Regions from separate parts of the Streptococcus sp. 1621 genome, predicted to be linked through region 1. Evidence: predicted binding sites of a transcription regulator. Region 1 holds the regulator's gene; the other holds the start of a gene.

Region 1 (16,415 bases):
GTAGTAAACTGAATGTACAACGGATTATGGAAGAGTTAGGCGGTGGAGGTCACTTTAATTTGGCAGCAGCTCAAATTAAGGATTTAACCTTGTCGGAAGCAGGTGAAAAACTGACAGAAATTGTATTAAATGAAATAAAGGAAAAGGAGAAAGAAGAATGAAAGTAATCTTTTTAGCAGATGTTAAAGGAAAAGGTAAAAAAGGCGAAATTAAGGAAGTACCAACAGGGTATGCGCAAAACTTTCTTATCAAAAAGAACCTAGCAAAAGAAGCGACTGCTCAAGCTGTAGGTGAACTTCGTGGTAAACAAAAATCCGAAGAGAAAGCTCACGCTGAGATGATTGCAGAAGCAAAAGCAATTAAAGCCCAACTTGAAGCAGAAGAAACGGTTGTAGAATTTGTTGAAAAAGTTGGTCCAGATGGTCGTACCTTTGGTTCTATTACCAATAAGAAGATTGCAGAAGAATTGCAAAAGCAATTTGGAATTAAGATTGATAAACGTCATATTCAAGTACAAGCTCCGATTCGAGCGGTTGGTTTGATTGATGTGCCAGTGAAAATCTATCAAGATATCACAAGTGTAATCAATCTTCGTGTGAAAGAAGGATAAGTTTACACCTTCTTGACAAGATTGTAAAAGGAAGGGAAGTCTGATGGCAGAAGTAGAAGAGTTACGAGTACAACCTCAAGATATCTTAGCTGAGCAATCTGTTTTGGGGGCTATCTTTATTGATGAGAGTAAACTTGTTTTTGTGCGAGAATATATTGAGTCTCGGGACTTTTTTAAGTATGCCCATCGTTTGATTTTCCAAGCTATGGTTGATTTATCCGATCGTGGCGATGCTATAGATGCAACAACGGTTCGTACCATTCTTGATAATCAAGGTGATTTACAGAATATTGGTGGCTTGTCTTACTTGGTTGAGATTGTCAATTCTGTGCCAACTTCTGCTAATGCGGAGTACTATGCTAAGATTGTTGCAGAAAAAGCAATGCTACGGCGATTAATCTCCAAGTTGACAGAGTCTGTCAATCAAGCTTACGAGGCTTCGCAACCAGCTGATGAAATCATTGCTCAGGCAGAAAAAGGCCTGATTGATGTCAGTGAAAATGCTAATCGAAGTGGATTTAAGAACATTCGAGATGTGTTGAATATCAACTTTGGAAATCTGGAAGCTCGCTCGCAGCAAACGACTGATATTACAGGTATTGCGACAGGCTATCGTGATTTAGATCATATGACGACTGGTCTTCATGAGGAGGAGTTGATTATCTTAGCAGCTCGTCCGGCGGTTGGTAAGACAGCCTTTGCCTTGAATATTGCTCAGAATATTGGGACCAAGTTGGACAAAACGGTTGCTATTTTTTCACTGGAAATGGGTGCGGAAAGTCTAGTGGATCGTATGTTGGCGGCAGAAGGTTTGGTGGAATCCCATTCTATCCGTACGGGGCAATTGACTGATGAGGAATGGCAAAAGTATACCATTGCTCAAGGGAATCTAGCCAACGCGAGTATCTATATCGATGATACGCCAGGGATTCGAATCACGGAAATTCGTTCTCGCTCACGCAAACTTGCTCAAGAAACGGGTAATCTTGGTTTGATTTTGATAGATTACTTGCAGCTTATCACGGGAACTGGGCGAGAAAACCGCCAACAAGAAGTTTCAGAAATTTCACGTCAGTTGAAAATCCTAGCAAAAGAACTGAAAGTTCCAGTAATTGCTCTAAGTCAGCTTTCTCGTGGTGTAGAACAACGTCAGGATAAAAGACCAGTCTTGTCTGATATTCGTGAATCTGGGTCTATTGAGCAAGATGCTGATATCGTAGCTTTTCTCTATCGTGACGATTACTATGAGCGTGGTGGTGAAGAAGAGGACGGTATCCCAAATAATAAGGTGGAAGTTATTATCGAGAAAAACCGTAGTGGAGCTCGTGGAACAGTGGAATTGATTTTCCAAAAAGAATACAATAAATTTTCAAGTATCTCAAAAAGGGAGGCATAAAATGACAGATGCATTTACAGATGTAGCTAAGATGAAAAAAATCAAAGAGGAAATCAAGGCACATGAGGGTCATGTAATTGAAATGACCTTGGAAAATGGGCGTAAGCGTCAAAAAAATAGATTGGGTAAGTTAATTGAAGTTTATCCATCCCTATTTATTGTGGAATTTGGGAATGTGGAAGGAGATAAACAGGCTAATGTTTACGTTGAATCCTTTACTTACTCAGATATCCTTACAGAAAAAAATCTAATTCATTATCTGGACTAAAGTGAGAAATTTTCTCACTTTTTCTTTTTTCTCCGAATAGTTTAAGTGAAGGTAATCTTCGATTTATATTATTTTCAAGGAGGAAGAATGAAAATTTTACCGTTTAAAGTAACAGAGACAAGGTTTTCTTTCAGAAAATCAGCTAAAAAGGTTGTTCCTTTTTTAGTAGTAGGATTGATGTTAGCAGCGAGTGATAGTGTATATGCCTATTCTGGAGGAAATGGATCGATTGCGCGTGGAGATGATTATCCTGTTTATTATAAAAATGGGAGCCAGGAGATTGATCAGTGGCGCATGTATTCTCGTCAGTGTACTTCTTTTGCAGCCTTTCGTTTGAGTAATGTCAATGGTTTTGAGATTCCAAGGGCTTATGGAAATGCGAATGAATGGGGCTATCGTGCTTGTCGTGAAGGTTATCGTGTCGATAATAGACCAGCGATTGGCTCTATTGCTTGGTCTACTGCAGGAACTTATGGGCATGTTGCCTGGGTGTCAAATGTAATGGGAGATCAGATTGAGATCGAGGAATATAACTATGGTTATACAGAAGCCTATAATAAACGAATTATAAAAGCAAATACGATGACAGGATTTATTCATTTTAAAGATTTAGCTGGTGGCAGTGTTGGGAATAGTCAAACCTCAGTTTCAACAGGAGGAACACATTATTTCAAGTCTAAGTCTGCTATCAAAAATCAGCCACTAGCTAGCGCAACTGCGATTGATTACTATTATCCTGGGGAGAAGGTTCATTATGATCAAATTCTCGAAAAAGATGGATACAAGTGGTTGAGTTATACAGCTTATAACGGAAGTCGTCGTTATATCCAGCTAGAGGGAGTGACTTCTTCACAAAATTATCAGAACCAATCAGGGAATAGCTCTAATTATAGCTCAAATAATGGATCGACTGTCGGTTGGAAGAAAATAAATGGTAGTTGGTATCATTTTAAATCAAATGGGTCTAAATCAACGGGATGGTTGAAAGATGGTTCTAGCTGGTATTATTTGAAATCATCTGGTGAAATGCAGACAGGCTGGTTAAAGGAAAATGGCTCGTGGTATTATCTGGATAGTTCAGGGGCAATGAAAACAGGCTGGTATCAAGTTTCTGGTAAGTGGTATTATTCTTACTCTTCAGGTGTCTTAGCTGTTAATACGGCGGTGGATGGCTACAGAGTAAACAGTGATGGAGAACGAGTATAGAAAATTGGAGTAGGAAATGTTTCCTGCTCTTTTCTGTAAGCAGTTTCCTTGACATTTTTCTTAATTTGCGCTATCATATATACATATAATATATGGGAGTCTGTGTACAGTCTGAGAGGAAGTGTTAAACTTCGACCGCACCTGATCTGGGTAATGCCAGCGGAGGGAACGATACTTAGTCTATTCTTGACCTTTTCCATATATGGTAAAGGTTTTTCTTTTTGTCAAAGGAAAACGAGAAGAGGAGGTTTTTATGAAAGCAAGCATCGCCTTGCAAGTTTTACCCCTAGCACAGGGGATTGATCGGATTGCTGTTATCGATCAAGTCATTGCTTATCTACAAGCTCAAGAAGTGACCATAGTGGTGACACCATTTGAAACGGTCTTGGAAGGGGAGTTTGATGAGCTCATGCGCATTCTCAAAGAAGCGCTGGAAGTGGCAGGGCAGGAGGCAGATAATGTCTTTGCCAATGTCAAAATAAATGTAGGAGAGATTTTAAGTATTGATGAGAAACTTGAAAAGTATACTGAGACGACACATTAGTCTATTGGGCTTTCTGGGGGTCTTGTCAATCTGGCAGTTAGCAGGTTTTCTTAAACTTCTCCCCAAGTTTATCCTGCCGACACCTTTTGAAATTCTTCAGGCCTTTGTTCGTGATAGAGAATTTCTCTGGTACCATAGCTGGGCGACCTTGAGAGTGGCTTTGCTAGGTCTAATTTTGGGAGTCTTGATTGCCTGTCTCATGGCTGTGCTCATGGACAGTTTGACTTGGCTCAATGACTTGATTTACCCTATGATGGTGGTCGTTCAGACCATTCCGACCATTGCTATAGCTCCTATCTTGGTCTTGTGGCTAGGTTATGGGATTCTGCCCAAGATTGTCTTGATTATTTTGACGACAACTTTTCCTATCATCGTTAGTATTTTGGACGGTTTTAGGCATTGTGACAAGGATATGTTGACCTTGTTTAGTCTGATGCGGGCCAAGCCTTGGCAAATCCTGTGGCATTTTAAAATTCCAGTCAGTCTGCCTTACTTTTATGCAGGTCTGAGGGTCAGTGTCTCCTATGCCTTTATCACAACCGTGGTATCTGAGTGGTTGGGAGGATTTGAAGGACTAGGTGTCTACATGATTCAGTCCAAGAAACTGTTTCAGTATGATACCATGTTTGCTATTATTATTCTGGTATCGATTATCAGTCTTCTGGGTATGAAGTTGGTCGATATTAGTGAAAAATATGTTATTAAATGGAAACGTTCGTAGAATAAGAATGTTTCTGAAAAAGAAAAGAGGAAATCAAAATGAAGAAAACATGGAAAGTGTTTTTAACGCTTGTAACAGCTCTTGTAGCTGTTGTGCTTGTGGCCTGTGGTCAAGGAACTGCTTCTAAGGACAACAAAGAAGCAGAACTTAAGAAGGTTGACTTTATCCTAGACTGGACACCAAATACCAACCACACAGGGCTTTATGTTGCCAAGGAAAAAGGTTATTTCAAAGAAGCTGGAGTGGATGTTGATTTGAAATTGCCACCAGAAGAAAGTTCTTCTGACTTGGTTATCAACGGAAAGGCACCATTTGCAGTTTATTTCCAAGACTACATGGCTAAAAAATTGGAAAAAGGGGCAGGAATTACTGCCGTTGCAGCTATCGTAGAACACAATACATCTGGAATTATCTCTCGAAAATCTGATAATGTAGCTAGTCCAAAGGACTTGGTTGGTAAGAAATACGGAACTTGGAATGACCCAACTGAACTTGCTATGTTGAAAACCTTGGTAGAATCACAAGGCGGAGATTTTGAGAAGGTCGAAAAAGTACCAAACAACGACTCAAACTCGATCACACCGATTGCCAATGGCGTCTTTGATGCTGCTTGGATCTACTATGGATGGGATGGTATCCTTGCCAAATCTCAAGGTGTAGATGCTAATTTCATGTACTTGAAAGACTACGTTAAAGAATTTGACTACTACTCACCAGTTATCATCGCAAACAACGACTATCTGAAAGATAATAAAGAAGAAGCTCGTAAAGTCATCCAAGCCATCAAAAAAGGCTACCAATACGCTATGGAGCATCCAGAAGAAGCTGCAGATATTCTCATCAAGAATGCTCCTGAGCTCAAAGAAAAACGTGACTTTGTCATCGAATCTCAAAAATACTTGTCAAAAGAATACGCAAGCGACAAGGAAAAATGGGGTCAATTTGATGCAGCTCGCTGGAATGCCTTCTACAAATGGGATAAAGAAAATGGTATCCTCAAAGAAGACTTGACAGACAAAGGCTTCACCAACGAATTTGTGAAATAATGACAGAAATAAGACTAGAACACGTCAGTTATGCCTATGGTCAGGAGAGGATTTTAGAGGATATCAACCTACAGGTAACTTCAGGTGAAGTGGTTTCCATTCTAGGTCCAAGTGGTGTAGGGAAGACCACCCTCTTTAACCTAATCGCTGGGATTTTAGAAGTTCAGTCAGGGAGAATTGTCCTTGATGGTGAAGAAAATCCCAAGGGGCGCGTGAGTTATATGTTGCAAAAGGATTTGCTCTTGGAGCATAAGACGGTGCTTGGTAATATTATTCTGCCCCTCTTGATTCAAAAGGTGGATAAGGCGGAAGCCATTGCCCGCGCAGATGAAATTCTTGCGACCTTCCAGTTGACAGCTGTAAGAGATAAATACCCTCATGAACTTAGTGGTGGGATGCGCCAGCGTGTAGCCTTACTCCGAACCTACCTTTTCGGGCACAAGCTCTTTCTCTTAGATGAGGCCTTTAGCGCCTTGGATGAGATGACCAAGATGGAACTCCACGCTTGGTACCTTGAGATTCACAAGCAGTTGCAGCTGACGACCCTGATTATCACGCATAGTATCGAGGAGGCCCTCAGTCTCAGCGACCGCATCTATATCTTGAAAAATCGCCCTGGGCAGATTGTTTCAGAAATTAAACTAGATTGGTCTGAAGATGAGGACAAGGAAGTCCAAAAGATTGCCTACAAACGTCAAATCTTGGCAGAATTAGGCTTAGATAAGTAGAAAAATAGGGAGTTGGTGAAGATTATCCTTTACCAACGCCCTTTTTCTTTTAAAAATAAGAAAATTTCGGTATAATAGTCAAAGATAGTCAAGGTTTAAAGAGAGAGGTGGGTTTGTAATGAGATTTAAAAATACATCGGATCATATTGAGGCCTACATCAAGGCGATTTTAGATCAATCTGGTATTGTGGAGTTGCAACGGAGTCAGTTGGCTGATACCTTTCAGGTTGTCCCTAGTCAGATTAACTATGTGATCAAGACACGCTTTACCGAAAGTAGAGGCTACTTGGTTGAAAGTAAGCGTGGTGGCGGAGGCTATATTCGTATAGGACGGATTGAGTTTTCTAGTCATCATGAAATGCTCAGGGAGCTGCTTTACTCAATTGGTGAGCAGGTCAGTCAAGAAATTTATGAGGATATTCTACAGCTTTTGGTTGAGCAGGAATTGATGACCAAGCAGGAGATGAATTTGCTAGTATCAGTAGCTTTGGATCGTGTTCTAGGAGAAGAAGCTCCAGTTGTTCGAGCAAACATGCTACGACAGGTCATACAAGAGGTAGATAGAAAAGGGAAGTAAGATGAACTATTCAAAAGCATTGAATGAATGTATCGAAAGTGCCTACATGGTTGCTGGCCATTTTGGAGCTCATTATCTAGAGTCTTGGCACTTGTTGATTGCCATGTCCAATCACAGTTATAGTGTGGCAGGGGCGACTTTAAATGATTATCCATATGAGATGGACCGTTTAGAAGAGGTCGCTTTGGAACTGACTGAAACGGACTATAGCCAGGATGAAACCTTTACGGAATTGCCGTTCTCCCATCGCTTGCAGGTCCTTTTTGATGAAGCAGAGTATGTAGCGTCAGTGGTCCATGCTAAGGTGCTAGGGACAGAGCACGTCCTCTATGCGATTTTGCATGATGGCAATGCCTTGGCGACTCGTATCTTGGAGAGGGCTGGTTTTTCTTATGAAGACAAGAAAGATCAGGTCAAGATTGCTGCCCTTCGTCGAAATTTAGAAGAACGTGCAGGCTGGACTCGTGAAGACCTCAAGGCTCTACGCCAACGCCATCGTACAGTAGCTGACAAGCAAAATTCTATGGCCAATATGATGGGCATGCCGCAGACTCCGAGTGGTGGTCTCGAGGACTATACGCATGATTTGACAGAGCAAGCGCGTTCTGGCAAGTTAGAACCAGTCATCGGTCGGGATAAGGAAATCTCGCGTATGATTCAAATCTTGAGTCGAAAGACCAAGAATAATCCTGTCTTGGTTGGGGATGCTGGTGTCGGGAAGACAGCTCTAGCGCTTGGTCTTGCCCAGCGTATTGCTAGTGGGGATGTGCCTGTGGAAATGGCTAAGATGAGCGTGTTAGAGCTGGATTTGATGAATGTCGTTGCAGGGACACGTTTCCGTGGTGACTTTGAAGAGCGCATGAACAATATCATCAAGGATATTGAAGAAGATGGGCAAGTAATCCTCTTTATCGACGAACTCCACACCATCATGGGTTCTGGGAGCGGGATTGATTCGACCCTGGATGCGGCTAATATCTTGAAGCCAGCCTTGGCGCGTGGAACTTTGAGAACTGTTGGTGCGACTACTCAGGAAGAATATCAAAAACATATCGAAAAAGATGCGGCCCTTTCTCGTCGTTTCGCTAAAGTAACGATTGAAGAGCCAAGTGTAGCAGACAGCATGACCATTTTGCAAGGCTTGAAGGCGACTTATGAGAAACATCACCGTGTGCAAATCACAGATGAAGCGGTTGAAACAGCGGTTAAGATGGCTCATCGTTACTTGACTAGTCGTCACTTGCCAGACTCTGCTATCGATCTCTTGGATGAGGCAGCAGCAACAGTGCAAAATAAGGCAAAGCATGTAAAAGCAGACGATTCAGGTTTGAGTCCAGCTGACAAGGCCTTGATGGATGGTAAGTGGAAACAGGCAGCTCAGCTAATTGCAAAAGAAGAGGAAGTGCTTGTTTACAAAGACTTGGTGACAGAGTCTGATATTTTGACCACCTTGAGTCGCTTGTCAGGTATTCCAGTCCAAAAACTGACTCAGACTGATGCTAAGAAATACCTGAATCTGGAAGCTGAACTACACAAACGTGTCATTGGTCAAGATCAAGCTGTTTCAAGCATTAGCCGTGCCATTCGCCGCAACCAGTCAGGGATTCGCAGTCACAAGCGTCCGATTGGCTCCTTTATGTTCCTAGGGCCTACGGGTGTCGGAAAAACTGAATTAGCCAAGGCTTTGGCAGAAGTTCTTTTTGACGACGAATCAGCCCTTATTCGATTTGATATGAGTGAATATATGGAGAAATTCGCAGCCAGCCGTCTCAACGGAGCTCCTCCGGGTTATGTGGGTTATGAAGAAGGTGGGGAGTTGACCGAGAAGGTTCGCAACAAACCCTATTCCGTTCTCCTTTTTGACGAGGTAGAGAAGGCCCACCCAGATATCTTTAATGTTCTCTTGCAGGTCTTGGATGACGGTGTCTTGACCGATAGCAAGGGCCGCAAGGTTGACTTTTCAAATACCATTATTATCATGACGTCAAACCTTGGTGCGACAGCCCTTCGTGATGACAAGACTGTCGGATTTGGGGCTAAGGACATTCGTTTTGACCAGGAGAATATGGAGAAACGCATGTTCGAAGAGCTGAAAAAGGCTTATAGACCGGAATTCATCAACCGCATTGATGAAAAGGTGGTCTTCCATAGCCTGTCTAGCGACCATATGCAGGAAGTGGTGAAGATTATGGTTAAACCTTTAGTGGCAAGTTTGGCTGAAAAAGGCATTGATTTGAAATTACAAGCTTCAGCACTGAAATTGTTGGCAAATCAAGGATATGACCCAGAGATGGGAGCTCGTCCACTTCGCAGAATCCTGCAAACAGAAGTGGAGGACAAGTTGGCAGAACTTCTTCTCAAGGGAGAATTAGAGGCAGGTAGCACACTTAAGATTGGTGTTAAAGCAGGCCGGTTAAAATTTGATATTGCATAAAAGAATAAAAGTATCAGCGACCATAACTCATAGTGGAGTGATACTTAATGAAAATCAAAGAGCAAATTAGGAAGCTAGCCGCAGGTTGCTCAAAACACTGTTTTGAGGTTGCAGATAGAGCTGACGTGGTTTGAAGAGATTTTCGAAGAGTATGAAACTAAAACCTATAGCTTCTAAAGGATCCGTGGTTTTCACTATTCAACCCAAAATTCATATGTTTATTACCCTCCATCGTATTTGTCTTAGAGCGTGTGTAGTAGAAAAAGAGCAGTCTTATCTGAAATTTTTATCCTTTCAAAAGAGACCTGTTTCTTTTTTGCCTGTCAAATCCGTTCTAGCTGGTATTTGAAAAATCAAACTAAGCTGCAAGATGAATGATTTTCTTGTATTGACGTTGTTGTTGACAACAAGTAGCGGATAAATGAAATCCATTCCATTATCATAGATGATAGGCTGGTAGGAAATTTTCAAATAACATACAGGGAATAGATGTGTGAAGTTCCGGTAGTAGAAAGGGAGAAAGATGAACATTTTAGTTGCAGATGACGAGGAAATGATTAGAGAAGGAATTGCAGCATTTCTGACAGAAGAGGGTTATCACGTCATTATGGCTAAGGATGGACAAGAGGCCTTGGAAAAATTTCAGGATCTCCCTATCCATCTCATGGTACTGGATTTAATGATGCCTAGGAAGAGTGGTTTTGAAGTGTTAAAAGAAATCAATCAAGAGCACGATATTCCTGTCATCGTCTTGAGTGCTCTAGGAGATGAAACTACTCAGTCACAGGTATTTGATCTCTATGCTGATGATCATGTGACAAAGCCTTTTTCTTTGGTACTGCTTGCCAAGCGTATTAAAGCGCTTATCAGACGTTACTACGTCATAGAGGATCTTTGGCAATATCAGGATGCAACAGTGGATTTTACCTCTTACAAAGCACATTATAAAAATGAAGAAATTGATCTCAAACCAAAGGAATTATTGGTACTAAAGTGTTTGATTCAACATAAAAATCAAGTTTTAAGTAGAGAGCAGATATTGGAAGAAATTTCAAAAGATGTAGCTGATTTACCTTGTGATAGGGTCGTTGATGTCTATATTCGTACTCTTCGCAAAAAATTAGCTTTAGATTGCATTGTGACTGTGAAAAATGTTGGGTATAAGATTAGCTTATGATAAAAAATCCTAAATTATTAACCAAGTCTTTTTTAAGAAGTTTTGCAATTCTAGGTGGTGTTGGTCTAGTCATTCATATAGCTATTTATTTGACCTTTCCTTTTTATTATATTCAATTGGAGGGGGAAAAGTTTAATGAGAGTGCAAGAGTGTTTACGGAGTATTTAAAGACTAAGACAGCTGATGAAATTCCAAGCTTACTCCAGTCTTATTCAAAGTCCTTGACTATATCTGCTCACCTTAAAAGAGATATCTTAGATAAGCGGCTCCCTCTTGTGCATGACTTAGATATTAAAGATGGAGAGCTATCAAATTATATCGTAATGTTAGATAAGCCTGTTAGTACAGCAGATGGTAAACAGGTAACGGTGCAGTTTGTGCAGGGAGTGGATATCTACAAAGAAGCAAAGAATATTTTGCTTTTGTATCTCCCCTATACATTTTTGGTTACAATTGCTTTTTCCTTTGTTTTTTCTTATTTTTATACGAAACGCTTGCTCAATCCTCTTTTTTACATTTCAGAAGTGACTAGTAAGATGCAAGATTTGGATGACAATATTCGTTTTGATGAAAGCAGAAAAGATGAAGTTGGTGAAGTTGGAAAACAGATTAATGATGTGTATGAGCACTTGTTGAAAGTTATTCATGAGTTGGAAAATCGCAATGAGCAAATTGTAAAATTGCAAAATCAAAAGGTTTCCTTTGTCCGTGGAGCATCGCATGAATTAAAGACACCTCTAGCTACTCTCAGGATTATCTTAGAAAATATGCAATACAATGTGGGGGATTATAAGGATCATCCTAAGTATCTTGAAAAGAGTATTGATAAAATAGATCAGATGAGTTTCTTGCTAGAGGAAGTGTTGGAATCTTCTAAATTTCAAGAATGGACAGAGTGCAGTGAGATTTTAATGGTAAATACCGTTTTGACAGATGTTTTGTCTCGATACCAGGAATTGGCATTTTCTAAAAATCTTGTGATTGATAATCAGTTGACTACTGATACAAAAGTAAGGATGAGCTTGAAGGCTTTGGATAAAGTCTTGACAAATCTTATCAGTAATGCTATTAAGTACTCAGATCAATCTGGCATTGTGACTATTTCTGAGCAAGATGGTTATCTTTCTATTAGGAATACATGTGCTCCTTTGAATCAGGAAGAGTTAGAACATTTATTTGATATTTTTTACCATTCACAAATTGTAACAGACAGAGAAACAGGATCAGGATTGGGTCTTTATATTGTTAAGAATATCTTAGAAAGTCATCGTATGTCCTATAGTTTCTTGCCTTATGAACAAGGGATGGAATTTAAAATCTGCTTGTTACCAGATAGTTAGCTTTAGTAAGACTCTTTTCTTACTTGAGGATGATTTGAAGAAGTATAGTTTGAATGGTAGTGATAGAGTAAATCAAAGAACGGAATCAGTTTTCGTTCTTTTTCTTTTTCAATTCATATTGGGTTAACATAGAGATGTTACAGTAGTGGTAAAGAAAGGGGATTGTGATGATAGCAATAATCATTATCTGTGTATTTTTAATTCGCTTGTTGTTCCTAAAGAAATCAATTGAAAATGAAAAACGGCTTCGTAGGGATGGCGGGCGAGAATTTGGCATTAAAAATACCAAACGTCTTACCTTGGTTCATATTGTTTTTTATCTGGCTTGTTTTATGGAAGCCCTAGTCTATCGACCGTCTTTCAATATGATGAGTGTTGTGGGTTTGGTGCTCCTGATATTTTCTATGTTGATGTTGCTACTTGTTATTCATCTGCTTGGGGATATTTGGACAGTCAAGTTGATGTTAGCACCGAATCATAAGTTTGTGGATCATGTCTTATTTAGGACAGTAAAACATCCCAATTACTTTTTAAATATCCTTCCTGAGTTGATTGGCTTGACCTTGCTGAGTCATGCCTATATGACTTTTGTTTTAGTTTTTCCAGTTTATGCAGTTATTTTGTATCGACGAATAGCTGAAGAGGAAAAGTTATTACATGAAGTTATAATCCCAAATGGAAGTATAAAGAGATAAATACAAGATTCAATTCATATACAGTTCATATTGAAATGATATAGTAGTGTTAAGAAAAATATTGGAGGAAATAATTATGTTTGCATCAAAAAGTGAAAGAAAAGTACGTTATTCAATTCGTAAATTTAGTATTGGAGTAGCTAGTGTAGTGGTTGCTAGTCTGTTCTTAGGAGGAGTAGTCCATGCAGAAGGGGTTGGTGGTGGGAATACCCCCACGGTTACATCTAGTGGGCAAGATAGGTTGAAGGAATATAGACAGCAGTTGATAAAAGAGTTGGGAGAGACAGCTTTACCTGAAGATAAAAAAGCTGAGTACAGAAAGCGGATTGAACAGGAGATGGACTATTCAGTACTAGATGAGATAGCGAATAACTTTCATCAAGAAAGTTTGGAAATACGTAATAAAGAACATGATGAAGTAGTTGAAAAAGCTAAAACTGAGTTTCCTAAGTATTTAGATCAGATTTTAATAGGACTTGAAAAATTGGTTGATGAAAAAGATCCTCAGTTTGACAAGCTTATTCAAGAAGCTAAGGATATTGTAGAAGAATATAAACGAAGATTTGATGAAGGTATTGATAGCCAAGCTATAAAAAGGTTAGAACAAGAGGGTAAAAATAAGCTAGATAAGTTGGTAGAGGACTTTAAGAATAGTTTATCAAATCAACAAAGTAAACCATCAGGAAATTCTAATTCTTCTAATGGTAGAGGTGATACGACTAAGCCTGCGAATCAAGGATTAGATTCTGATTCACCTTCTGGAAAAGAACATAATAATCCAACTCCACCAAAAGTAGAAAATCAAGGAGGAAATATAGTTTCTACTGAAAAAACTACGGAGACAAATCTTAAAGAAGCTAAAGAAACAGCTAAAACAACTTTGGATAATTATAGAAAAAGTCGTTTAACAAAATTAAATCCAGCTGCTTTTTGGTTTGGAGACCTCTTGTTGGCGTCTCAAAAGACTTTATCCGAATATAGTACGCAATTTGAGAGTGCTTCGAGTAAAGAAGAATTGAAAGCTCTGATAGAAAAATCTAAACAGGCAATTGATGAACTGATAGCTACTCATCAAAATAGAGAAATCAGCTTAGAGCGAAATAAGGCAAAGGAAGCGGTCACTAAACATCTAACAGGTTTATTGGATGATATCAAGAAAAATTTAGAAAAAGAGCAACATATCAATACTGTAGAGCTAATTAAAAAGCTAAAAGATATTGAAAAAACGTATTTGCATAAATTAGATGAATCAACCCAAAAAGCCCAACTACAGAATCTGGTTACAGAAAGTCAATCAAAACTAGATGAAGCTTTGTCTAACTTTAAAAAGGGCTTATCTTCTTCGTCAAATTCAGGATCCTCCACTAAACCAGAAACTCCAGAAAAACCAGAAGAACCTGCTCCAAGCAAACCTGCTGAAAAAGAGCAGACCCCGTCAGGAAGCACTGCAGGAAGTCACTCCGGTTCCACCAGCTCTTCAGGAAGTTCTAGTGCTTCCACTAAACCAAAATCTCCAGAAAAACCAGAGGAACCTACTCCAAGCAAACCTGCGGAAAAGGAGCAGAATCCATCAGGAAGCACTGCAGGAAGTCACTCCGGTTCCACCAGCTCTTCAGGAAGTTCTAGTGCTTCCACTAAACCAAAATCTCCAGAAAAACCAGAGCGACCTGCTCCAAGCAAACCTGCTGAAAAAGAGCAGAACCCATCAGGTTCAACCACAGGAAGTCACTCCGGTTCCACTAGCTCTTCAGGAAGTTCTAGTGCTTCCACTAAACCAAAATCTCCAGAAAAAGAGCAAGAAGTAGAACCATCTACCCCAAGTAAACCATCAGGAAACGAGACAAATTCTTCATCTCCTACAAGATCTAACAGTCTTTCTCCTACTCTCTCATCTCAACCGACATCTACTGTTCAAAAGGTATTTACAACTCAAAATGGAAATACCAAGATTACTGTTATGTTTGAAACTGCTACAGAAGCAGACTCTGTCAATCTTAAAGAGGTAACAACAAAAGAAATGATTGATAATGTTATCCGTCAAACAGGGCAAGGAGCAGTGCGCATATTTGATATTTCCCTTTTAAAAGATGGAAAAGAAACCCATGTCAATGGAGAGAGAGTAGTTCGTCTTGCAATTGGTAATATTGAGTCTGAGATTCAAGTTTACCATGTGAAAGAAAATGGAGAGTTGGAGTTGCTCCCATCAACAGTTGAAAATGGGCAAGTCGTTTTCAAAACGAGTCATTTCAGCTTGTTTGCGATTAAAACACTTCCTAAAAAACAAATGGCTACTGAGCCAGAGGAAAATAGGGAAGGAAAAACTCAATCTGATGATAAGGAAATGGTTCTTCTTGCTGATAAAGCAAATCAAATGAGTGAAAATCGTTCAAATTCAGATAAAAAAGATAAGCAAGCACTCCCATCAACTGGAACAATGTCAACGTTGCTTATGGAATTCTTAGGTCTAATATCTCTAGTAGGTGTTTATCTATTAAAAGGAAAAAAGACGGAGAATGACTAATTTCATATAGACATTGATTGCTTATATAAATCCAAGAAAAACCCGTAAACTTTAAGAGAGTTACGGGTTTTGGTCTATTAAGCTTTATCCAATTGCAAAAGAGCCTCAATCTCTGCTAGAGTGCTAGCTTGTGAAATGGCTCCACGGAGTTTGGCAGCACCAGATGTTCCACGGAGGTAGTGAGGAGCGAGGCCGCGGAATTCACGAACTGCGACGTTTTCTCCTTTGAGGTTAATTAAGCGTTTCAAATGTTCGTAGGCGATTTTCATCTTGTCTTCAAAGGTCAAATCAGGGAGGATCTCTCCTGTTTCAAAGTAGTGGTTGATTTGGTTGAAGAGGTAAGGATTTCCCATAGCAGCTCGGCCAATCATGACTGCGTCAGCACCGACTTCTTCGATGCGTTGTTTGGCTTCTTGGACCGTACGAATGTCACCGTTGGCGATGAATGGAATCTTGGTCAAAGCTTGAGCAACTTTATGGAGAGTCTCAAGGTCTGCGTGACCTGTATACATTTGCTCACGGGTACGGCCATGCATAGCAAGGGCAGAAACACCTGCTGCTTCAGCAGCGAGGGCATTTTCTACTGCGAGAGATGGGTCAGCCCAGCCGGTACGCATTTTGACAGTAAGTGGAATATCAAGGACAGATTGGACCTTGTTGATGATAGAGTAAATCTTATCTGGATCCTTGAGCCACATAGCGCCAGCTTCGTTCTTCACGATTTTATTAACTGGGCAGCCCATGTTGATATCGACGATATCGGTTTTGGTGTTTTCTTGGATGAATTCTGCTGCGCGTGCTAGGCTGTCTTCATCACTACCAAAAAGTTGGATAGAAACAGGGTTTTCGCCTTCATCGATATGAAGCATGTGCAGGGTTTTTTCGTTGTTGTATTGGATTCCCTTGTCAGAGACCATTTCCATGACAACGAGTCCAGCTCCGAGCTCTTTTGCAATAGTACGAAAGGCTGAGTTTGTCACGCCAGCCATGGGTGCTAAAACGGTACGATTGGGAATCTCAACATTACCAATCATAAAAGGTGTATTAAGATTTGTCACGAATGAGTTCCTCCAGGTCGTTTTCATCAAAGTTGTAAGTAGTTTGGCAGAATTGACAAGTGATTTCTGCTCCGTGGTCTTCCTCTTTCATTTC
Region 2 (16,415 bases), on a different contig from region 1:
GAGCTTACCATTTTCATCGCGGTTCATCCCAACGTCAATGACTACCGCACCTGGTTTCACAAAATCAGGAGTCACAAACTTAGCACGACCGATTGCTACTACAAGAATATCTGCTTTAGCAGCTACCTTGGCAAGATTATGAGTACGTGAATGGGTCAAAGTCACTGTAGCATTCTTGGCCAAAAGAAGCTGAGCCATGGGTTTTCCAACAATGTTTGAACGACCGATGACAACCGCATTTTTACCTTCTAAATCAATCCCATATTCATGAAACATTTCCATAATTCCTGCAGGTGTCGAAGGAATCATGACTGGATGACCAGACCAGAGACGCCCCATGTTTAAGGGATGGAAACCATCCACATCCTTTTCTGGGTCAATAGCCAATAGAATCGCCTCTTCATCAATGTGTTTTGGTAATGGCAACTGAACCAAAATCCCATGCCAAGCTGGATCCTGATTATATTTAGCAATCAGGTCTAACAATTCCTCTTGAGTAATGGTCTCTGGAACTCGCACTACTTCGCTACGGAAACCAGCTGCAAGAGCTGACCTCTCCTTGTTGCGAACGTAGACTTGGCTGGCTGGATTGTCCCCAACCAAAATCACTACCAAACCAGGCACTAGACCTGTTTCTTCCTTTAATTTTGCAGTCTTTTCAGCCAACTGCCCCTGCAATTTGGCCGCTAAAGCTTTCCCATCAATAATCTGTGTCATATCACTTCTCTTTTCTTTCAAATATCTTCCATTATACCAAAAACCGCTAGTCCCCTCTAACACTTCTTTCCTAGGCTATCCTATAGTTTCAAACTATAAGAAAAAGCTCTGGTCGAGCTTTTCACTAATCTTGTCTTGAAAGTTTAAAATTGGTTACAAATAGCTTAACAAAGCTAACCTATAAAACCTTACTCAAGAAATCCTTAGTCCGTTGTTCTTGGGTTTGTTCAAAAATCTGTTCTGGTGTTCCATCTTCAACAACCACACCGTCTGCCATAAAGATGACACGGTCTGCCACCTCACGGGCAAATCCCATTTCATGTGTTACGATAACCATGGTCATTCCTGATTTGGCAAGGTCTTGCATAACAGCCAATACCTCACCTACCATTTCAGGATCCAAGGCTGAAGTTGGCTCGTCAAAGAGCAAAACATCAGGTTCCATGGCCAACCCACGCGCGATGGCAATCCGCTGTTGCTGCCCACCTGACAAACTCTGTGGATAAGCAGTTGCCTTATCTGGCAAACCAACTTTTTCCAAAAGTTCTTGGGCTCTCTTCTCAGCAACTGCCTTGCTCTCACCTTTGGTCTTGATAGGTGACAAGGTGATATTTTCCATCACAGTCATATTAGGAAAGAGATTAAACTGTTGGAAAACCATCCCCATCTTCTCACGCATAGCAAACAGGTCATTCTTCTTGTCCGTAATATCGACTCCCTCAAAGATAACCTTCCCCTTGGTTGCTTCTTCCAATAAATTCATAGAGCGAAGCAAGGTAGATTTCCCGCTCCCTGAAGGACCGATGATAACGACAACTTCTCCTCTTTTAATCTCGAGGTTGATGCCCTTCAATACTTCATTCTTTCCAAATGATTTATGTAAATTTTCAATTTTTATCAAGGTTTCTGTCATTATTTCTTATCTCCTTGTCCCATACGTTTTTCAAAAGCTTTCAAGGCTACTGTCAAAATAGAAGTCATAATCAAGTAATAAAAGGCTGCAAATAAAAGTGGTGTCAAAGGTAAATAGGTTGTTGTAGAAACTGTTGTAGCCCCGTTCCACAACTCCATGACACCGATAGCTGATAAGAGGGAGCTGTCCTTGATAATGGTGATAAATTCGTTCCCCAAAGCTGGCAAGATATTTTTGATTGCTTGTGGCAAAATCACATAGCGCATCGCATTTTTAGGACGAATCCCTAGCGAATAAGCCGCTTCTAGCTGACCTTTTGGAACCGCATTGATTCCAGCACGAACAGTCTCAGAAACATAAGCACCACTGTTCATAGAGATAATCAAAATCCCTGGAATCAGACGAGAAAGATCAACACCCAAAATCCCAACCTGAATAGTCGGAGCATTGATATGCATTAGAGCAAAGGCAATCATGATCTGAACCATCATCGGCGTCCCGCGGAAAATCCAAACGTACAAGTTGGCCAGCCAAACAAGCGGTTTAAACTTTGAACGTTGCCCAAAAGCCAAGACAACCCCTAAAATAGTTCCCAAAAAGACAACACAGATAGAAATGAGAACCGTCACAACAGCCCCATAGTTAAAATAAGGTAAATACTTAGGTAAAAAAGAAAAATTCATAGTCACACTGCTTTCTAAAATAGAGTACTGTATGATTATAACATGTATTGAATTAAAATTCAAATCTTTTATCCAATTTATTTAAAAATCTTTAAACTAGCAGAATTAGCGAGAAATCTTAGTTTTTTCTAGGCAAGTTGGCCTCCTTTATGGTAAAATAGTAACGATAAGAAATGAAGGAGAATCAAAATGGAATCACATTTGGTTAGAATCATCAACCGCCTTGAAGCAATGGCAAACGATGGCGGAAATTTAAAACGTAATTTTGAACGCGAAGGAGTTGTTGTTGCAGAAGTTGCATACAGCCACGACGAAGAAAACGGATCAATCTTTACCCTTCGTGATGTAGAAGCTCGCGAAACTTATACTTTTGATAGCATTGACTTGATTGCAATGGAGATTTACGAACTCCTTTACTAATACAAAACAAGCTGGGATTACACCCTGCATGTCTAACCAAAATCCTTTTTGTCTCACAAATAGGATTTTTTTATAGTCCAAATCCACGAAGATTTTCATTGTAACAACTTCTCAAAGCTACAATCTTTTTACTTGCTTTACACCCCAATCCTGTTATAATGAGAGTATAGAAATTTGACTATTTTTGACCTTTAAACAGGTCAGGCTAAAGAAAGAAATGAGGTAGATGTATGCTTTGTCAAAACTGTAAAATTAACGACTCAACAATTCATCTTTACACCAATCTCAATGGAAAACAAAAACAAATTGACCTCTGTCAAAACTGCTATAAGATTATCAAAACAGACCCTAATAACAGTCTCTTTAAAGGCATGACAGATTTGAACAATCGTGATTTCGATCCCTTTGGTGATTTCTTCAACGACCTAAACAATTTCAGACCTTCTAACAACACTCCTCCTATTCCCCCAACCCAATCAGGTGGAGGTTACGGTGGAAACGGCGGTTATGGTTCCCAAAATCGTGGATCTGCTCAAACTCCGCCCCCAAGCCAAGAAAAAGGCCTGCTAGAAGAATTTGGTATCAACGTAACTGAGATTGCCCGTCGTGGAGACATTGACCCCGTTATCGGGCGCGACGATGAGATTATCCGTGTCATCGAGATTCTCAATCGTAGAACCAAGAATAATCCTGTCCTTATCGGTGAACCAGGTGTCGGAAAAACGGCCGTTGTCGAAGGTCTAGCTCAGAAAATCGTTGATGGCGATGTTCCACATAAACTCCAAGGCAAACAAGTCATCCGCTTGGATGTGGTTAGCTTGGTTCAAGGAACAGGTATCCGAGGACAATTTGAAGAACGCATGCAAAAACTCATGGAAGAAATTCGCAAACGTGAGGATATTATCCTCTTTATCGATGAAATCCATGAAATTGTCGGTGCAGGTTCTGCGAGCGATGGTAATATGGATGCTGGAAATATCCTCAAGCCAGCCCTTGCTCGTGGAGAACTGCAACTTGTCGGCGCTACTACCCTCAATGAATACCGTATCATTGAAAAGGATGCTGCCTTAGAGCGTCGTATGCAGCCTGTCAAAGTCGATGAACCAACGGTGGACGAAACAATCATTATCCTCAAAGGAATTCAAAAGAAATACGAAGACTATCACCACGTTCAATATACCGATGCTGCAATTGAAGCAGCTGCAACTCTTTCCAATCGTTATATTCAAGACCGCTTCTTACCTGACAAGGCCATTGACCTCCTAGATGAAGCAGGTTCTAAGATGAACTTGACCTTGAATTTTGTGGATCCTAAAGTCATTGATCAGCGCTTGATTGAGGCTGAAAATCTCAAATCTCAAGCTACACGAGAAGAAGATTTTGAGAAGGCTGCCTATTTCCGCGACCAGATTGCCAAGTATAAAGAAATGCAAAAGAAAAAGGTCACAGACCAAGATACTCCTATCATCAGCGAGAAAACTATTGAGCACATTATTGAGCAGAAAACCAATATCCCTGTTGGTGATTTGAAAGAGAAAGAACAATCTCAACTCATCCATCTAGCCGAAGATCTCAAGTCTCATGTTATTGGACAAGATGATGCTGTCGATAAGATTGCCAAGGCTATTCGCCGTAATCGTGTCGGTCTCGGTACACCTAACCGCCCAATCGGAAGCTTCCTCTTCGTCGGACCAACTGGTGTCGGTAAGACAGAACTTTCCAAACAACTAGCTATCGAACTCTTTGGTTCTGCTGACAGTATGATTCGCTTTGATATGAGTGAATACATGGAAAAACATAGTGTGGCTAAGTTGGTCGGCGCTCCTCCAGGTTATGTTGGCTATGATGAGGCTGGTCAATTAACTGAAAAAGTTCGCCGCAATCCATATTCTCTCATCCTTCTCGATGAAGTAGAAAAAGCCCATCCAGATGTCATGCATATGTTCCTTCAAGTCTTGGACGATGGCCGTTTGACAGATGGGCAAGGGCGCACCGTTAGCTTCAAGGATGCCATCATCATCATGACCTCAAATGCAGGTACAGGTAAGGCAGAAGCCAGCGTTGGATTTGGGGCTGCTAGAGAAGGACGTACCAACTCTGTTCTCGGCGAACTCGGCAACTTCTTTAGCCCAGAGTTTATGAACCGTTTTGATGGTATTATCGAATTTAAGGCTCTCAGCAAAGATAACCTCCTTCAGATTGTCGAGCTCATGCTAGCAGATGTTAACAAGCGCCTCTCTAGCAATAACATTCATTTAGATGTAACTGACAAGGTCAAGGAAAAGTTAGTTGACCTCGGTTATGATCCAAAAATGGGAGCACGCCCACTTCGCCGCACTATTCAAGACTATATTGAGGACGCAATCACTGACTACTACCTTGAAAATCCAAGCGAAAAAGACCTCAAGGCAGTTATGACCAGCAAGGGCAAGATTCAAATTAAATCTGCCAAAAAAGCTGAAGTAAAGACTTCTGAAAAAGAAGTATAAATCCTATAGAAAGGGAGTAGAAAATGAAAATTTTCTGCTCTTTTTTACTAAAATAACTGTAATTTCTTGACAGCTTGCTCTTTGTCCATTATGATAATAATAACGATACTAGATAGTGAGGAAAATGCAATGGCAAACCCAACTTTCGGAGAAAAAAAAGCGAATACAGACTATGTTTCACGTTACGGTGTATATGCGGTTATTCCAGACGCTGAACAAAAACAAATTGTTCTTGTTCAAGCGCCTAATGGCGCTTGGTTCTTACCAGGTGGCGAAATTGAAGCAGGGGAAAATCATCAGGAAGCCCTAAAACGTGAATTGATTGAAGAGCTTGGATTCACAGCTGAAATTGGTGTCTATTACGGACAAGCTGACGAATATTTCTACTCTCGTCACCGCGATACCTACTACTACAATCCTGCCTACCTCTATGAAGCGACTTCTTTCAAGGAAGTTCAAAAACCACTAGAAGACTTTAATCATATTGCCTGGTTCCCTATTGATGAGGCTATTGAAAATCTCAAACGTGGTAGTCATAAATGGGCTATTGAATCTTGGAAAAAACAGCATAATATTGACTAAATCAAGCGACTTTATTCAAAAAGTGCTATAATAGAATTAGAAAATCGGAGGAAATATTATGAAGCTTATCAATACGACAAACTCACACTCGCAACTTGTAAAAAGTCAGCTAGAAAGTACCGATGCAACCCTTGTTGAGGTTTATTCTGCGGGGAATACAGATGTTATTTTTACCCAAGCGCCGCTTCACTATGAAATCCTCATCTCAAACAAACACCGTGCTATTCGTGAACCTGAAATCGAAACCATTCAAGAATTTTTCTTGAAACGTAAAATTGATAAGGACTCTATTGATGAAGCCAATATCAAGACACTCTACTCAGAGAAATTAATTGGAATTTCAATCCCAATCAAGTAAGGAAATTGAGTAAAAACTCGACTTGAGCGAAAGTCCAATAAGTCTTTCCATAATAAAACGCATAGTAGCAAGAGTTTCTACACCTGCTATTATGCGTTTTTATCATTTTGAAATCTTTTGCTAAAGATACTACTATAGAAAAAGATTTGATTCTGTTTCTCACACAATCAAATCTTTTTCTTTTATTAAAAACGAATCGTTTCACGTGTTTTCTCATATGAGGTAACAAAGCGATTGGTTACACCAGGCTCTGCCACTTCCAATGCTTGCGAAATCTTGTCAAATGAAGCGTGATAATCAAATTCTTTTTCAAAAATATCTAAAGCTTCGTTAAATGCTTCTTGAATGCGTTCATCAAATGAGCGATAGCGGTTAGAATATTGCAATAGTTGCTCTGTCAAGGTTGCATACTGTACAATATTATAAGTTTCCGTTTCTAAAGCTTCCATATCATTCGTTGCAATTTCAAGAACTCGGGTAACAGATTCAATGTTAATCATTTTCTGTTCTAACTCAACCATTAAATCCTCAGTATTATTGCTTGCCGTAAAGAATAACTTCAAGAAAGTTTGTGGAATACCTGGCAGATTGCGTTTTTCCATGTATCGCTTGATAGTATGGAGACGATTGACATAAACATTGGCCTTTTGACGTGCATTGATATCATCTTTCTCAATTTGTGTCAGGCGCTCACTAACTGAAATTTGCTCATCTTCAATATCTTTTAGTTGAGTTTGTAAATCCTCAAGATTTTCTTCAAGAACTGAATAAGCTTGGGTTGGTTCTTCTTGATTTGAAGTTACCTCAGCAATAGCTGCCTCAAAACTCTCTAATTCTGTCTGAATACGACGAACATGGCTTGCAGCTGTCTCAGGAAGTAAATAGGTCTTGCTCAAACGTGCAATATCTTCTCCCAATAAAGTATTATTCTCTTTCATATGTTGAAGGTAAGTTGGAAGAGTTGCAAGTAGATTTTCCACTACTTTCTGAGCAGCAATTTCTCGAGTAAAAATATCATACAAGGCATTGATTTCCTCTTGTGCCTGTCCATTCTCATACTCGGCATTATCCAATTCCAACTGACGAATATTCTCTTGGTTTTTCTTGAATGCTTCATAAAGCAAGTGGAAACGCGCTTCAATATCCGTTTCAACAAAATGATAATTAGCATCTAAGAGCTTACGATAACCATCTTCTAAATCTTCTAGTTGATCTGGTAGCTCTTTAGATAATGTTGCTGCAATTGCTGGTGTACGATCAACAATATGCGTTAAAGCCAAGATATGATTTTCAGCATTATCCAAAATCACAGCAGCTTCTACTGGGTCACCCGATGAATTCAAAGTTACAAATTGTGAAAATTCAGATTGGATATTTTCTAATTGTTTTTTAATTTCATCCAAGGCTTGACCATACTGTTCTGAATTTTCAGCAACTCTATGCTGAAGTTCCTCAAATAAATCCAAAGCATGAAGAACACGACCACTATTTTTAGATTCTTGCTTCTCTAAGTCTGCTAAAGCATTGCGAATTTCAGTAATATCTTCTTCAATCAAAGTAATTTGACTCTCAATTTGATCAATTTGATGACTGGCCTTGAGAAAACGAAATGAATGGTTATAGCCTTCTGCTTCAAAGAGATTATTTTCAATATCGGCAAAAGAGTTGAGAGATAAATCGACCCATTTTTGATTCCATTCACGGAAAGCCACTTGACTTTGTCCAATCAAGTGCATATTTTTTACAGCTTCTACTTCATCATTTACTGGAAGATTGTATAGTTCTTCTTTTCTTTCTTCTAGCGCCTCTAATCTTCCCTCGTTTCGCTTACGTAGAAAGATCGCCACTACATAAGCCAGAACTAAAACGACTGCAATTGCAACCATTAAATAAATTAGTTGTCCATTAGACATATCAAACTCCTTTTTTACTTGAAACAATCGTAATGATTATATCATATTTTTTAGACCAAGGGAACTACTTCTCCCGATTTTTTAGACATCAAGTGTACTATAGACGGCATTTTCTTCGATAAACTCACGACGAGGCTCTACTCGATCCCCCATCAACATATCAAAGATTTTATCTGCTTCTGCAGCATCGTCCACAGAAACTCTAGCCATCAAGCGATGTTCCGGATCCATGGTTGTTTCCCATAATTGGTGATCATCCATTTCACCCAGACCTTTATAACGCTGAATGGTTGGTTTGGCACGTCCTTCACTATGGCGAGCCAAGGCTTCTTGGAGTTTAATTTCTTGATCTGCTCCTGGCTGAATATATTCTTTAATCTCGCTTCCAACCTTGACACCATAGATTGGTGGTTGGGCGATATAAACATAACCAGCTTCTAGAATTGGTTTCATATAACGATAAATCAAGGTCAAAAGAAGGGTACGAATGTGGGCTCCATCGACATCGGCATCGGTCATCAAAACAAGTTTTTGGTAACGGGCTTTCGAAACATCAAATTCTGCTCCAAATCCTGTTCCCATCGCTGTGAAAAGACTACGAATTTCTTCGTTAGCTAGAATCTTATCCATACTTGCCTTTTCAACGTTCAAAATCTTACCGCGAATTGGAAGGATTGCTTGAAATTCACGGTTACGACCAGATTTTGCTGATCCACCAGCTGAATCTCCTTCGACGATGAAGAGTTCTGTTTCAGCAGGATTGTTAGAAGAACAGTCTGCTAGTTTCCCTGGAAGGTTGGAAATTTCCAAACCAGATTTTTTACGAGTGACTTCACGCGCACGCTTGGCAGCCACACGAGCCTTAGCAGCTAAAATCCCTTTTTCCACGATACGTTTGGCAATCTGTGGATTTTCCATGAGGAAATCGGAGAAGGCATCACTGAAGAGACGATTGGTAATCTTGACCACTTCGCTATTCCCCAGTTTGGTCTTAGTTTGTCCTTCAAACTGTGGATTTGGGTGTTTAACTGAGATAACTGCAGTCAATCCTTCGCGAACATCTTCCCCAGTTAGGTTGTCTTCATTGTCTTTCAGCAACTTATTCTTACGAGCATAATCGTTGATAACACGTGTCAAGGCTGTACGGAAACCTTGTTCATGCGTTCCACCTTCATGGGTATGAATATTATTGGCGAAACTCATGACGTTTTCATGGTAACCCGTTGTGTACTGCATGGCTACTTCAACTGTGATATCATCCATCTCACCATCTGTGTAGATTGGTGTATCAAAGATAACATCCTTGTTCTCGTTGATATATTCAACGTAACTAGCAATTCCACCTTCATAATGGTAGTGCTTTGTTTGTTCTAAACCTTGGCGCTTATCTGTAATTGAAATTTGAAGACCACGATTTAGAAAGGCCAACTCTTGAATCCGTTGATTTAATTTATCAAAATCAAAAGTTGTTGTTTCAGTGAAGATTTCTGGGTCCGGAGTAAAATGAACCGTTGTTCCAGTTCTATCTGTATCCCCAACCACCTCAAGGTCTGCAACAACATGACCACGACGGTATTCTTGGTAATGAATTTTACCGTTTTTATGGACATGAACGTCTAATTGAGTGGAAAGGGCATTAACTACTGATGACCCTACTCCGTGAAGACCACCTGAAACCTTGTATCCGCCACCGCCAAATTTTCCTCCAGCGTGAAGGACAGTAAAGACAGTCTCAACGGCAGGTCGACCTGTTTTTTCCTGAATATCGACTGGGATACCACGTCCATCATCGACAACAGTGATCGAATTATCTGGCTCAATAAAGACTTGAATATGGCTGGCAAATCCTGCCAAGGCCTCGTCAATTGAGTTATCAACAATTTCCCAGACTAGGTGGTGAAGACCTTCTTTTGAGGTTGATCCGATATACATCCCCGGACGCATACGAACAGCCTCTAAGCCCTCTAAAACTTGAATTTGACTGGCATCATAATCCTGTGCCTGCAGATTTTTGATTTCTTCTGTCATCTTATTCCTTTTTCTTATATGTCTAATACTTGTCTTAAATTCACGATACTGGTAAACAAGTGGGTATCAAGACCTGCAGCTTGACCTGCTTCGATATCAATCGGTCGATCACCAATGACAAGACCTGAACTAATTTGATATTTTTCTCTTAAATAAATCATGGACTCTGGACTTGGTTTTCTCTTAAAGCCTGAGCTAGAAGTCACCACTTCTGTAAAATAGGTTGCTATAGAAGTTTTTTCTAAAATTTCTAAGACCTGATTATTTCGATGAGAGACCAAAAAATGACGGCCACCTTGATTTGAAATATCTTCCAATAAGTCAGAAACTCCTTCAAATAAAATCGGGTGTTCTAGCTCTCTGGCTTCATTTTCCTTGTATTTTTCTAAAAAATGCTCTAAGTTGGGAGCGAATGTCTCAATCGCAAAATCAGTAGAAACCTTTAAAGCCTGATAGACGCTGTCATGATCTTGTGTGATGCCATACAATGCCAATGTTTCAACAAATGCAGCTGTTGAAGTTTCATAATTATCCAGTAAAGTTCCACCTAAATCCCAGATATAATCGTGGTATTTCATACCCTTCATTATAGCATTTTTTTATGAAAAAAGCGATGATTTCCCTGATTTTTCCACATAAAAAACGAGAGAATAACTCCCGTTTTACTGATTTTTACCAAAGACATCTCGATAGAGCATTCCTGTTCGTAAACTCTCTGCGTCCCCTCCTAATTGCTCCACCAACTCGTAGGCAAAAGCAAGGGCTGTAGAGGGACCTCGACTGGTTGTCAAGTGACCATCTACCACTACTGTTTCCTTGACGTATTGACCATCAAGGATTTGCTCTTGAACGCCATCATAGCAAGTGTACTGCTTATTTTTCAATAGCCCTGCTTGGTTGAGGGCAATTGGCGCCGCACAAATGGCCGCCAGTTTCTTCCCTTCTTGTTCGAAATTTTGCAACTCTTGCATCAAGGCCTGATTATCACGTAAATGTGCAGAGCCAGGCATCCCTCCAGGAAGAACAATCATGTCATAGTCTGATAAATCACCATCAAAGACACGATCTGCACTTACTTGGATTGCATGCGAACCCGTCACTTGCTCTTCAAACCCAACCATATCACAAGTGATATTTGCACGACGCAAGACATCTACAACTGTCAAAGCTTCAATTTCTTCAAAGCCCTGAGCTAACATAACTGCTACTTTTACCATGATTTTCTCCTTATTTGATTTGTTTTAATACAACCTTTTTCCGTTTGAATGGGACTTTTCCGCTCTTTTCTTCAGCTAGATTAGTCTGGTAACTCATCGATAAAAGCAAGCCAACACCAATCAGATTACTGATAATAGCTGATCCCCCTTGCGAAATGAAAGGCAAGGGAATCCCAGTCAAAGGAAGTAGGCCAGTCACAGCACCGATATTCTCAAAGATGTGGAAGAGTAACATCATAATCAAACCTGTGGAAATATAGGTGTAGAACTGGTTATTTGATTTGAGAGTAATCTTCAACATACGATAAATCAACATGAGATAGAGGGCGATAACAAGGACAGAGCCAATAAAGCCAAAATCTTCTGCAATGACCGTGAAAATCATATCCGACTCTCGAACTGGGATAAGCAGATTAGAAGCATTAAAACCTTGACCAAATAAGCCACCGCTCCCAATGGCAATCTGCCCTTGAGCCTGCTGATAAGTCGTTGTTTGGGCAAACTCAAAGGGATTGAGCCAAGCCAAAATCCGATTGATTTGGTAGGTCGGCATTCCAATCTGGTGAAGAAAAGCTCGTCCGTCCTTGCTAATAAAGATAGCTAAGAAACCAGCAACTCCTGTTACCGCAGTCACAAATACTGGGATAATGATTTTCCAAGAAACCCCTGATAATAAAACGATTCCTGAGAAAATAGCCACAAAAACCAAAGCCGTCCCTAAGTCACTTTGAAGTGCTAAAAGAACTAGTACTGGAATAGTAAAGAGAATCATCCAAAAAATTAACAAAAAGTCCAGCGGAACTGTGCGTCTCCATTCCTTATGTTTTTTGGTAAACTGGACAATCACACGAGCCAACATAAGGATATAGGATATCTTCATAAATTCTGACGGCTGGAACAAGGTAACGCCATTTACCGATACCCAGTTTTTGGCACCCGTTGATGCAACTAAGCTTGGATTATAAAAGACAATCGGCAAGACCATAAGTCCCAAGCCTAAAATATACAGAAAGGGTGTCACCTTCCAAAGAAATTCTGTATTAAAGAGCATGACGATAAAACCAATCACAAGCCCCAAGGCGATCCAGGCGACCTGCTGCCCTAAAATGGGCAGAATATTGTTTGGATAATCATGACTAACAGCTATATAGATAGCCACCACGCCAATAACCAGTAGAAAAAATACTGGCAATAGCAAACTATAATCGACTCTAGAGTCGAGAGAACGTTTCATATATACTAACCTTATACTTTCATACAATACTATTTATCAAAGTTCATTTAAAAATTTATCAACAGCCTCATCAACTTCGGATTGAGAGAGGGTTTTAACAGTCGCTTCTTTTGCTAGAGAAGTCACAATTTGTTTGCCATATCGTTTTCCGACGATTCTCCTATCCAGAATGAGGGTTAAGGAACGTTGGTGTTCACGTCTCATACTTCTTCCCAAAGCCTGTTTTAAACGAATAATAGCCATCGGCAATTGATAATCATAAAAGGCATTTTTCCCTTCCTGAATTAGTTCCTGATTGATCTTTTTCGTCAAGGGTTCTTGGGGATTTTGGAAAGGAAGTCTCGGTACAACCTGAATCACAAAAGGATGACTTGAAAAGTCAACTCCCTCCCAGAAACTTGCTGCACCAAGCAGGATTTGTTGTTCACCTTTTTCAAAGCGTTTCTTAAGCTGATGAACATCCCCATTTTTATACTGGGCCAAGTGGCTAACTGGAAGTAAATCCGATACTGCTAGAAGCATGTCTTTAGCAGTAAAGAGAACTAAAATCGGTTGCTGGAAAGCTTGAACATCCATCAGCAAATCAGCTACCTCTTGGGCGTAGACTTCTAAGGAGGTTTCTGTTACCAAGGGGAAATCTTTGACCAAGACCACTTCTTGATCCTGTTTTTTATGAGCTTCAACCTTGACAAATTTAGCTTCAGGATAACCCAAAAGGTCTGCCAAAGAAACTCTCTGACTAATCTCAAGAGTAGCCGACACTCCCAAGACTTGACATGAATTAGGTACTAAAGAAGATAGGAGAATACGTCCTGATTTCGTAGAAGAAATTTGAATTTTCTTTTGACTCGTTTCAGTTGCTTCAAGCCAGTAATCTCGGTCAGCTGTAAAATAGCGAACCAGTTCCTCAAAGCCTTCTACTTCTAATTCTGAAAAATACTGGTGGAGATTAGCAAGAGAATCTAAGATATTTTTCTTAGATTTTCCAGACTGAAATTGTTCTATCAAGTAGAAGCACTCAAAGCGAATACTTTCTAGTATTCGTTGCTGAACCTTATTTTGCTCCTCCAGTAGAGCCTTATCAAGCAAATCGACAATAGACTGGATATCATGGGTCTCTTGAAGCAGATTTTCTAAAGCCAACAAAATCTTTTGAACTTCATCAATAATCAGTAAACGGTCGCTGACAAATTCAGGATTATCTTCCAGTCTGGTTACAAGATAGGCATGATTGGTCACTAAAAGCTTGCAGGTTTGTGCCCTTTCTTGACTACGTTTCCAAAAATCTTCCGTCACAAATAAGCTCTGGGATGATAAATTCCCATCATGACGAAGGTCTGATAGAAAATGTTGGTAACGGTAGAGTTGACCAATCTCATCCAAATCCCCCGTTTCTGTCTCTGTCAGCCAGACCAAGAGTTGCATTTTGAAGCGTCTAAATAAGCGATTTTCATCATTTTCCTGTAAGGAACGATAAAAGGCATCCAACTTCAAATAATTTTGAGGCCCCTTTAAAGAATGAATATCTGTATGAAATACTTCCTTGAGACGTTTACCTTCTTCTTCCATGATTTGATTTTGAAGAATCTTTGTCGGAACACTAAGAACAATTTGTCGCTCTTTGGCTTGAGATAAAGCAGGTAAGAGGTAACCATAGGTTTTCCCAATCTCAGTCGGCGCTTGAATCAGAGAGACAGGCTCATCTTTCAATAGCAAGCCAACCTCTTTAGCAAAACTTTCTTGTTCCTCCCTCGCTTCAAGGTTCAACAGAGAAATATTTTTAGAAAAATCTTGAGATAGTTTTCGTGGTTCATTGGGAGCTGCAAGCTTCTTGAAATATAGTCCTTGAACTTGGACCAAATCTGAAGAAGTCAGGATAGATTGGTTGCGATAAATTTCTTCAATAACCAGGTAGGACTCATATAAGAGGGCATCAGCCATTTCCAGCAAGCGTTCCAAGAGACCTTTAGGAAGTTGGGCCATCTTTTCCCGTAGAAATAAGAGTAATTCCGCAGTAGCTTGGGCATCTGAAAGGGCTGTGTGGGCATGCTTTAGAGGAATTCCTAATTCTCGACACAAAATAGGCAAGCTATATTTTTCCAGTTCAGGGAAAAAGACCTGGGACAATTCGACCGTATCAACACGAGGATTTCTTAGCTCATAACCTTCAAAAAATAAATTTTCCGCCAAAAGATTGGCATCAAACTGAACATTATGGGCTACAAAAAGCCCATCCTCCACCAAGTCAAAGATTTTTCTAGCAACTTGCGAAAAATCAGGTGCTTGCGCCAGACGTTGGTCTGTCAATCCTGTCAGTTCTTTGATATGAGCATCCAAGGGTTCATGTGGATTGACATCCGTCGTATAGTGATCGACGATTTTTCCGTCCTCAATCACGACAATTCCCACTTGGATAATTTTAGCCTTACTACCTGTGCTAGTTGCCTCTAAATCCACCACAACATAGCGATTACCAATCGTTTTCATTATAAAAAATTATACCAAAAAAAGGGCCATTTGGCACCTGCAAACATAGGATAATTTTCAAACTCAAGAAGGTCACTTTTCTTAAAAATCCTAATAAATAGAGCATCCTAGCCTACTTATTTTTTGAAAATATTGGAGAATAAGAAAAATTGAGAGAAGAAATGTTTGCATCTTTCTTCTCTCAACGAATCATTTACTTTATTTAACCATGTCAGGATCGTAGTCATAAAATCCTGTATCAAGGAAACGGTTTTTAGGGTGAAGTTTACGCACTTCTTCATCCAGCAAGAAGGCTTGGTCATGGCTAAAGTTGCCCTCTTGAATCAAGCTACGCACTTGGATAAAGAGTTTTGCAATCTCAACAAAGTTTTGACCTGGAGTATAAAGTCCTTCTAATTTCCAATGGGTAAAACCATGCTCCACCAATTCTGTCAATTTAGTCATCAAATCAAGGTCGTTATTGGCAAAGATATGGGTACCATGATTATCTTCAAAAATGGAATAGTGGCTCTCTGGGTCACTTGGCTCTGCCAAGAAGAGGTCACGCTTGCGCGTCTTTTCATCATCGATATGCGTAAAGTTATAGTAGTTTTGCAAAAGTGGACGTTTAGAATGATGGATGACACTAGCACCGTACACCAAAACTTCAGCAGGAATTTCTAAAATCTCTGGCATTTTGAAGAGTTCAGCCGATGGAATTTCACGCGCCAAAACAGCCTCAGATGCGCCAGCCTTTTGTCCCCAGAAGTTAATCTGACGACTGCTTGTCACCATGGTTGAAGCATCATAGATGGTCTTAAATGAATAACCATCGCGATTGACCACGTAAAAAACGCCTGCATCCCCAATCGTAATGTAATCGGCCTTAATTTCTTCCAAGAAATCGAGGAAGGGCTTAATACGATCCATCATGTCTTGGTGCATAAGGGCATTGACTGCAACAATCAATTCCTTATCAGCATCATGAACCAGCTTAGCGATTTCACGCAATTGGTCATGACTAAAGGTCGTTGGTAGACGAAGGCCAAAATCTTTCTCACCGACATAGATACGGTCTACGCCAGCTTCGAGCAATTGTTTAACTTGTTCAATACTTTCAGCAGTTGCTGTAATGATAATCTTTTCCATAGGAAAAATTATACCATATTTCTCCAAAATCAGCTATTCTTTGAAAATGAAAAGGGACCTTATTCTTTTTGTAACCTTTCTGTAATAATTCTCTGCTGAAAAAATGATAAAATAGGTATGTACTGTTAAGGAGAGAATCATGCCCGTAAGAAAATTACAATCCTATGAAGTAGACTATCAAGAAGAATTAAACCAGCAACTTCCTCATTATCAAGCTTATACACCTGAAGCACAAGCTGATAGCAA

Evidence for each region. The regulator CtsR, encoded in region 1, represses protease genes until heat stress. The targets are predictions, from matches to a motif close to TTGGTCAAAAAAGGTCAAANA.
Region 2: the regulator CtsR is predicted to act here: its motif matches at 2,905-2,925, upstream of HT697_RS07430 (ATP-dependent Clp protease ATP-binding subunit).

The regions. Positions count from the first base shown of each region.
Region 1 covers NZ_VMLJ01000028.1:61,249-77,663, forward strand. Annotated here, with positions in the region: gene HT697_RS06660 (DHH family phosphoesterase) at 1-161, shown strand, start outside; gene rplI (50S ribosomal protein L9) at 158-610, shown strand; gene dnaB (replicative DNA helicase) at 654-2,006, shown strand; gene HT697_RS06675 (Veg family protein) at 2,008-2,274, shown strand; gene cbpD (choline binding-anchored murein hydrolase CbpD) at 2,362-3,480, shown strand; TPP riboswitch at 3,563-3,665, shown strand; gene HT697_RS06685 (thiamine-binding protein) at 3,734-4,024, shown strand; gene HT697_RS06690 (ABC transporter permease) at 3,987-4,745, shown strand; gene HT697_RS06695 (ABC transporter substrate-binding protein) at 4,784-5,791, shown strand; gene HT697_RS06700 (ABC transporter ATP-binding protein) at 5,791-6,519, shown strand; gene HT697_RS06705 (CtsR family transcriptional regulator) at 6,638-7,096, shown strand; gene HT697_RS06710 (ATP-dependent Clp protease ATP-binding subunit) at 7,098-9,530, shown strand; gene rr06 (two-component system response regulator RR06) at 10,054-10,707, shown strand; gene HT697_RS06720 (HAMP domain-containing sensor histidine kinase) at 10,704-12,047, shown strand; gene HT697_RS06725 (isoprenylcysteine carboxyl methyltransferase family protein) at 12,215-12,742, shown strand; gene HT697_RS06730 (RICH domain-containing protein) at 12,819-15,263, shown strand; gene dusB (tRNA dihydrouridine synthase DusB) at 15,341-16,321, opposite strand; gene hslO (Hsp33 family molecular chaperone HslO) at 16,308-16,415, opposite strand, start outside.
Region 2 covers NZ_VMLJ01000033.1:45,586-62,000, forward strand. Annotated here, with positions in the region: gene HT697_RS07410 (bifunctional methylenetetrahydrofolate dehydrogenase/methenyltetrahydrofolate cyclohydrolase) at 1-717, opposite strand, end outside; gene HT697_RS07415 (amino acid ABC transporter ATP-binding protein) at 896-1,630, opposite strand; gene HT697_RS07420 (amino acid ABC transporter permease) at 1,630-2,313, opposite strand; gene HT697_RS07425 (DUF1797 family protein) at 2,503-2,733, shown strand; gene HT697_RS07430 (ATP-dependent Clp protease ATP-binding subunit) at 2,964-5,222, shown strand; gene HT697_RS07435 (NUDIX hydrolase) at 5,352-5,804, shown strand; gene HT697_RS07440 (DUF1827 family protein) at 5,863-6,162, shown strand; gene ezrA (septation ring formation regulator EzrA) at 6,348-8,075, opposite strand; gene gyrB (DNA topoisomerase (ATP-hydrolyzing) subunit B) at 8,157-10,103, opposite strand; gene HT697_RS07455 (HAD family hydrolase) at 10,118-10,681, opposite strand; gene HT697_RS07460 (DJ-1 family glyoxalase III) at 10,766-11,320, opposite strand; gene HT697_RS07465 (FtsW/RodA/SpoVE family cell cycle protein) at 11,331-12,554, opposite strand; gene HT697_RS07470 (bifunctional DnaQ family exonuclease/ATP-dependent helicase) at 12,591-15,041, opposite strand; gene HT697_RS07475 (peptidase U32 family protein) at 15,240-16,169, opposite strand; gene HT697_RS07480 (DUF3270 domain-containing protein) at 16,309-16,415, shown strand, end outside.